3 regions of the Alkalihalophilus lindianensis genome follow, and region 1 is predicted to be linked to each of the others. Evidence: predicted binding sites of a transcription regulator. Region 1 holds the regulator's gene; each other region holds the start of a gene.

Evidence for each region. The regulator LexA, encoded in region 1, represses DNA repair genes until DNA is damaged. The targets are predictions, from matches to a motif close to CGAACATATGTTCG.
Region 2: the regulator LexA is predicted to act here: its motif matches at 891-904, upstream of ruvA (Holliday junction branch migration protein RuvA).
Region 3: the regulator LexA is predicted to act here: its motif matches at 750-763, upstream of RYX56_RS01360 (WYL domain-containing protein).

The regions. Positions count from the first base shown of each region.
Region 1 covers NZ_JAWJBA010000004.1:337,226-339,497, reverse strand. The annotation lists gene RYX56_RS14275 (YneB family resolvase-like protein) at 1-336, opposite strand, end outside; gene RYX56_RS14270 (hypothetical protein) at 296-580, opposite strand; gene lexA (transcriptional repressor LexA) at 728-1,351, shown strand; gene RYX56_RS14260 (hypothetical protein) at 1,498-1,752, opposite strand; gene RYX56_RS14255 (hypothetical protein) at 1,825-2,052, opposite strand; gene RYX56_RS14250 (hypothetical protein) at 2,088-2,272, opposite strand, start outside.
Region 2 covers NZ_JAWJBA010000006.1:1,509-3,780, forward strand. The annotation lists gene RYX56_RS16155 (YhcN/YlaJ family sporulation lipoprotein) at 1-76, shown strand, start outside; gene RYX56_RS16160 (BofC C-terminal domain-containing protein) at 243-812, shown strand; gene ruvA (Holliday junction branch migration protein RuvA) at 927-1,544, shown strand; gene ruvB (Holliday junction branch migration DNA helicase RuvB) at 1,564-2,272, shown strand, end outside.
Region 3 covers NZ_JAWJBA010000001.1:240,811-243,082, forward strand. The annotation lists gene RYX56_RS01350 (fluoride efflux transporter FluC) at 1-263, shown strand, start outside; gene crcB (fluoride efflux transporter CrcB) at 267-656, shown strand; gene RYX56_RS01360 (WYL domain-containing protein) at 800-1,015, shown strand; gene RYX56_RS01365 (manganese-dependent inorganic pyrophosphatase) at 1,064-1,996, opposite strand; gene RYX56_RS01370 (RDD family protein) at 2,212-2,272, shown strand, end outside.

The DNA of each region.
Region 1 (2,272 bases):
TTTAACCCCATCTTTTCGTAATTGGTGAAGAATCGCCATTTTGGCATGCCCTCTCCCAATTCTGGTGTCATCTTGAACGAGAACAACCGAGACATCTCCTTGTTTCACGTAATCTAGAAGCTTTAGCATGCCATCACGATCCACTTCATAGCCACTAGCCTTCTCTTCAATAATCTCCACGATGGTAAAGTCGTTTCTATGAGCAATCTCTTCTAATTCTGCTCGTTGACGTTCAATCGATGTTTGTTGCGTTTCTTTTTCTGTACTAACTCGACAATAGATAATTGCTTTTTCTTCATTTATCATCTTTGCTTGTTTTCTCGTACGCATAGGCATACAATTCTTCAGTCTCCTTTTCTAGTGAATCTAGTTGATTTGCTTGAATAATAGTTCCATTTGTTAAAGGCGCCTCTTCATTATTTAATAAATCGGATTGTTGTGCAATCGTTTCAGCTTCTACTACTGTTTCTTCCTTAATACTGATTTCCCCGGAGAAGAGGATCGAACTATACATAAACATCAACGCGAAAACCGCTGTAATAATAATAAATCGTTCTTGACCTGATAATTTTTTTAACATTTCCATCACCCCATAAGAATGTTTGTTCCCATTCACTATAAATGAGAACACTCGTTTGTGTCAAGCGTTTTTAGAACTTATGTTTGCATTACGTATGTTCGCATGGTACAATTTAGGCAAGATAAAAACACAAGCGAGGTGTTAACCGTGTCAAAACTATCAAAACGTCAACAGGAAATCCTAGATTACATTAAGATAGAAGTGAAAAAGAAAGGCTATCCACCTTCCGTACGAGAAATTGGTGAAGCTGTTGGACTTGCTTCAAGTTCTACTGTTCATGGCCATCTTTCACGACTAGAGAAGAAAGGTTTTATTAGAAGAGACCCGACTAAACCTAGAGCCATTGAGGTTCTCGAACTCGATGAACTTGATACAGTAGTCAACGAAAAACGAACTGCGTACGTACCAATTGTCGGTAAAGTAACCGCAGGTCTTCCGATTACAGCGATTGAAAATGTAGAAGACTATCTACCATTACCTGATCATTTTGTGACGAATGATTCTGTTTATGTGTTAGTGATCCAAGGTGATAGTATGATTGAAGCTGGGATCTATGACGGTGATATGGTTATCGTTCGGCAGCAGCAAACAGCGAATAATGGTGATATTATTGTTGCCATGACAGATGAGGATGAAGCAACCGTCAAGCGTTTCTTCCGTGAAAAAGATTACATCCGCTTACAACCAGAAAATGCAACAATGGAGCCTATCCTTTTAAAAGATGTTACGGTACTCGGTAAAGTCATCGGTGTATTTCGCACCCTTCATTAATAGTAAAAAGCTTGTCCCTCTATCCTATGAGGACAAGCTTTTTTTATACCTGCTTTATTAAAACAAACCAAGAAGAGATCAAACAATGGTTAAACGTCGACCTCTCCTCTTTATTTATTTATAAACTGATTGCTTATGTTCAACTTTTATAATGCCCATGGTCTAATTAATGGTGCATTGTAGTTAGGATCCATTGATTGATAGCCTCTACGTTTAAATTGACGGTCCATCTCTCTTACCATCGTGCGATATTGATTTTGGTCTAAGCGGCCATCCGCATATAAATAACAAGCAAAGGCATAAGCCAAAGCTGAAGTATCGATATTAACCGTAACATCTACATCAGAGTTTCCACTCTCACTTACAACAGATTTTGTATCTGTTTGGTTACGATGCTGCATGAATTTCACCTCACTCTTATATTTAAATGGGCATTAGCATAGCTAATGCCCATTTTTGATAGGACCCACTAATTATCTGTTAGCGCGAGCTCTTGCAAATGCTTCTGTATCCACATATACATCAACTTCCGAATTCCCGCTATTGTCTACATAAGACTCGTTAAAATTGAAGTTGTAGTTTTTGTCTTTTAGGATGTTCTCATTGTCTACACGATTACGGTTTTTGTTATCGTTATCAATCTCGGCATTTAACCAAATTTCAGGTAATTCACGGTGTAAACGCTTCTTTTTACGACTCATTTCTTCTCCTCCTTATTTTTAATATTCATTCAAAATTACCAGAAAAAACTTCTGCAACAGCATTTATCACTGCGTCTTTCGTCACGTTTACGGTCACGTTTACGGTCATCATGACGACGGTCGCGATCACCAGCAACCGGTCCTCTGCCAGCATTAGCTCTTGCAAATGCTTCTGTATCGACATACACATTTACATTTGAATTCCCGCTATCTGTCACAT
Region 2 (2,272 bases), on a different contig from region 1:
AGTTGGAGCAACATTTAATGACATGCTACAAGATTTAGGTCGCGCTGTACAACGTCCGTTTGAGCGTTCACGTTAATACAATACAACCTTAATTAAGACAGGGGATCCTCCCTGTCTTTTTTCAATTTTGAAGATTTTTTTAAGAGAGGAATGAAAACATCGATTTACGGAGAGACTGAACTTATAAATGGAAGTTTTTATCTATTATAGTGATTTCACTAATGAATTGAACGGTGGTGAACATGGTGAAAGTGCTTCAAGAAATAAAAAAGAAAAAGGGAAACACTATTCTCATCATGCTTCTGTTGATACTAGTTACAACCTTTACGTTACTATTTGTTCAAACAGAACGAGGGCATGTTCAATCTGATTCTAACGAGAATAATGCGTTTGAAGTCTTAGGTCCTACGACGATGAATGTGACCTTGCAATACCTTTACATGGACGGTGAAGTCATCGAAGAGCAGACTGAAGAAACAATTTGGGCAATGGAAGATTTCTGGGCTCAGTATGAGGAGTGGAATTTACTAACTCAATCTGAGGAGCGAATGGTCTTTCAAAAAGAAATTGATGATATCTCTCCAGATTTAAAAATGAACGGTTATTTTGGGATTACTGAAGATGGAATTTTATCGATTTTTGAAGGCGTTCCCCAAGATGAACAAGTGATTCAGTCGTTTTTTCAAGTCGATACAAAGAAATTGAAAAGTAAGCAACATTCTGAGCTCGCTAAAGGTATTCCTGTTGGAGATAAGGATCATTATGAAGAAGTGTTAGAAGTTTTTGCAGAGTATAAAGAAGCTGAATTTTAAGGCTGTCTGTTAAACAGGCGGCTTTTTTATTTTGAGCAGGATGCGATTATACGAAGGGAAGGGAAATATGCTAAAATAGAAATAAACGTTCGTATAATGGAGAGGGAGTTCAAAGTGATTGATTACATAAATGGAGTGTTAGTGGACATCGAAACACAATATGTCGTAGTGGACCACCAAGGGTTAGGCTATCAGGTCTATTGTCCGAATCCTTACCGTTTCCAGCGCCAATTAGAGGAGAAGATTAGGATTTTTACCTATCAACATGTGAGGGAGGATCTTCTTCGGTTATTTGGGTTTGAGACAAAAGCAGAGCGGGCTTTATTTGAGAAATTACTCAATGTATCAGGGATTGGTCCTAAAGGTGCATTAGCGATTCTTGCTTCAGGTCAACCGGAGCATGTGGTACGGGCGATTGAAGAAGAAGACGAGGCATTATTAGTGAAGTTTCCTGGCGTCGGTAAAAAGACAGCTAGACAAATTATTTTAGATTTAAAAGGGAAGCTTGATGAATTTGCTCCAAGTTTATTCACAGATTCAGACGGATTAATTTCTGGATCAAAACAAGCCGTTAACCAAGTAAATGAAGAGCTTGAAGAAGCGCTTGAAGCACTACGGGCACTTGGATATGTAGAAAAAGAATTGAAAAAGGTTCGTCCTAAGCTTGAAGAGGAAGCAATGGAAACGGATGCTTATATTAAAAAAGCTTTGAAATTAATGCTGAAAATCTAAAATGAGGAGGTGGAGATGAATGGATGAGCGTATGGTCTCTGCGGAAGCTCAAGGTCTAGAGGAATCACTTGATCAAACCATTCGCCCAACGGATTTAAATCAGTACATTGGGCAAGAAAAAGTAAAGCAAAACCTGCAAGTTTTTATAGAAGCTGCCAAAATGCGTGAAGAGTGCCTTGATCATGTGCTTTTATATGGGCCACCTGGTCTTGGTAAAACCACTTTATCTGGTATCATCGCAACAGAGATGGGAGTACAAATGCGAACCACTTCAGGTCCAGCAATTGAGAGGCCAGGTGATTTAGCAGCTATTCTTACAGCGCTTGAGCCTGGTGATGTTTTGTTCATTGATGAAATACATCGTCTAAATCGCATGGTTGAGGAGGTACTTTATCCAGCAATGGAGGACTTTTGTTTAGACATTGTGATTGGAAAAGGCCCAACCGCCAGGTCCGTTCGTCTAGACTTACCACCTTTTACCCTCGTAGGAGCAACAACTCGAGCAGGGATGCTCTCAGCACCGCTACGTGATCGCTTTGGAGTAATGGCACGTTTAGAATATTATACAGAAGCGGAACTTGCGGTCATTGTAAAGCGAACAGCAGCTATTTTTGAAACGGAATTAGAAGAAGCTGCCGCAGTAGAAATTGCTAGACGTTCAAGAGGAACTCCTCGTATTGCGAATCGTCTGCTACGGCGAGTAAGGGATTTTGCGCAAGTTATGGGCA
Region 3 (2,272 bases), on a different contig from region 1:
TAGGCTTTCTAACTGCATGGTTTATCGTCTTTATACCAAGAGAGTGGATAAAAGTAGGGTTAGGTGTAGGTCTTTGTGGCGGTTTTACGACGATGTCAACGTTCGCAGCTGATTCGATTTTCCTTTACAGTCGTACTCCTATAGATGCGATTTTCTATATCGTTCTATCGCTTTTTGGAGGCATCTTATTTGCTCTTGGAGGCTATTTAGTAGCAACTAGATTGGCAACAAAGACGCGACAGAAAATGGAAGGGGGCCGTTAGTTAATGAATGTACTTTTACTTGCACTAGGCGGTGGAATTGGTGCGATTGCTAGGTATCTCGTTGGCTTAGCAATGATGAAACGATATCTAGATCCTCCATTTCCAGTCGCTATGCTCGTGGTTAATCTCATTGGATCCTTTGGCCTCGGAGCATTTTTTGGTGGTTATTTTCAAGAAATTCCTCTAGGAGCTTATGAAGACCCTTTATTCTTAACAGTAGGGATTGGTTTTTTCGGGGCTTTTACCACCTATTCCACTTTTAGTGTTGAAGCATCTATGCTGCTCAAAGCCAAACAGTGGAGAAAATTAAGTCTATACATAGGGTTTAGTATCATTGGATCTATTCTCTTCTTTTTGCTCGGTTTTTCGATGTTGGTCGCATTTACAAGCTAAGAACAGTTCATTTATTGGCTGTTCTTTTTGTCATTATTTCCCTATATTTGCATAAAATAAATACGAACGTGCATTCCTTTTTTGGTTGATTAAAGAACGTTTGTTCGTTTATAATGATGACAAATATATGTGAGGTGCAGACCATGCAAGGGCTATTAATGAGAGCGATGGAACGAAAGGAAAAGGTAGAGATGATTTATCTATCAGCTAATGGAGAACTGACACAGCGAGTGATTGATGTTGTCAACTTGAATGACCAGCATGTTATTGCGTATTGTTATACGAGGAAAGAACGTCGATTATTCAAATTAGACAATATTCTATCTTTAAGTAACAAAGTCAGGCGATTTGCTCAGTAAAAAGAACCTTGCTCCAGGTTCTACGGAGCAAGGTTCATCTAAGATCTATTAACCGATTGCTTTTGTTAAGGCAGGAATGATTTGTTTCTTTCTTGATACAACACCTTTAAGCAGGGCAGTGTTTTCTGTAACAGCAACGTCAAAAGCTTCTTCTACTTTTGCAACGCCATTGCCATACGTTAAAATGGTAGAGTCGCCTTCTAAAATATCTGTAATCGCAAGAACGAATACTTCTAAGTTTTTAGATTCAATCGTCGCATTGATTTCCTCAGCAATTTCTTCTTTTCGTGCTAAGACTTCAGCTACATCCACTGTATTTACTTGTGCAACTTCCACTAACTTTTCACCCATTGGAAATTCTTTACTATCAATGGAGATGATTTGCTTTGCTGAGCGATTTTCAAGCTTTGTACCAGCTTTCAGCATATCAAGGCCATACTCATCAAGGTTAATTTCAGCAATCTCAGCCAGACTCTTTGCAGCTTCTACATCTTCATCCGTGCATGTTGGTGATTTAAATAATAATGAATCAGAAATAATAGCTGATACCATTAAACCTGCCATTTGCTTTGTGATCTCAACATTGTTTTCACGATACATTTTATGAAGAATTGTTGTCGTACATCCAACAGGTTCAACACGGAAGTTAAGAGGTTCTTTTGTTTGGAAGTTAGCGATACGGTGGTGATCAATTACTTCGATAATCTTCACGCTCTCAATATCACTCACACTTTGTTGGAACTCATTGTGATCAACAAGAGCTACTTGCTCCACTTCATTTGACACATTTTCGACTAGACGAGGCTTTTCAGCTTGAAAGAAATTAAGGGCGAAAGCAGTTTCTTCATTGATTTCTCCTAAACGAACTGGTTCGACGTTCATCCCTAATTTACTTTTTAAATCTGCATAAACAAGAGCAGAACAGATCGTATCCGTATCTGGATTCTTATGTCCGAACACTAAAACTTTTTCGTTACTCATTAGTAAGGCACCTCTTTATCAAGTTTTTGTATGTAATTGCCATCCATTCTCACTGATTCATTTTACATGAAAGGTGCTGATTCTTCAATCCTCTCATGGGCTTAAGCATGATCTTTTAAAAATATGAAACCTTTTAAAGCGAGCGACGTAGAAGGGTAAAGTGATTATTTAGAAAATTGTGTTATTGTAAGAAGGATTAGTAAGGGGGGATGTGTATGGCCATTGATTGGAAAGAGAGAATGCTTAATAAAAATGAATGGGCAAATGGTTGGTACA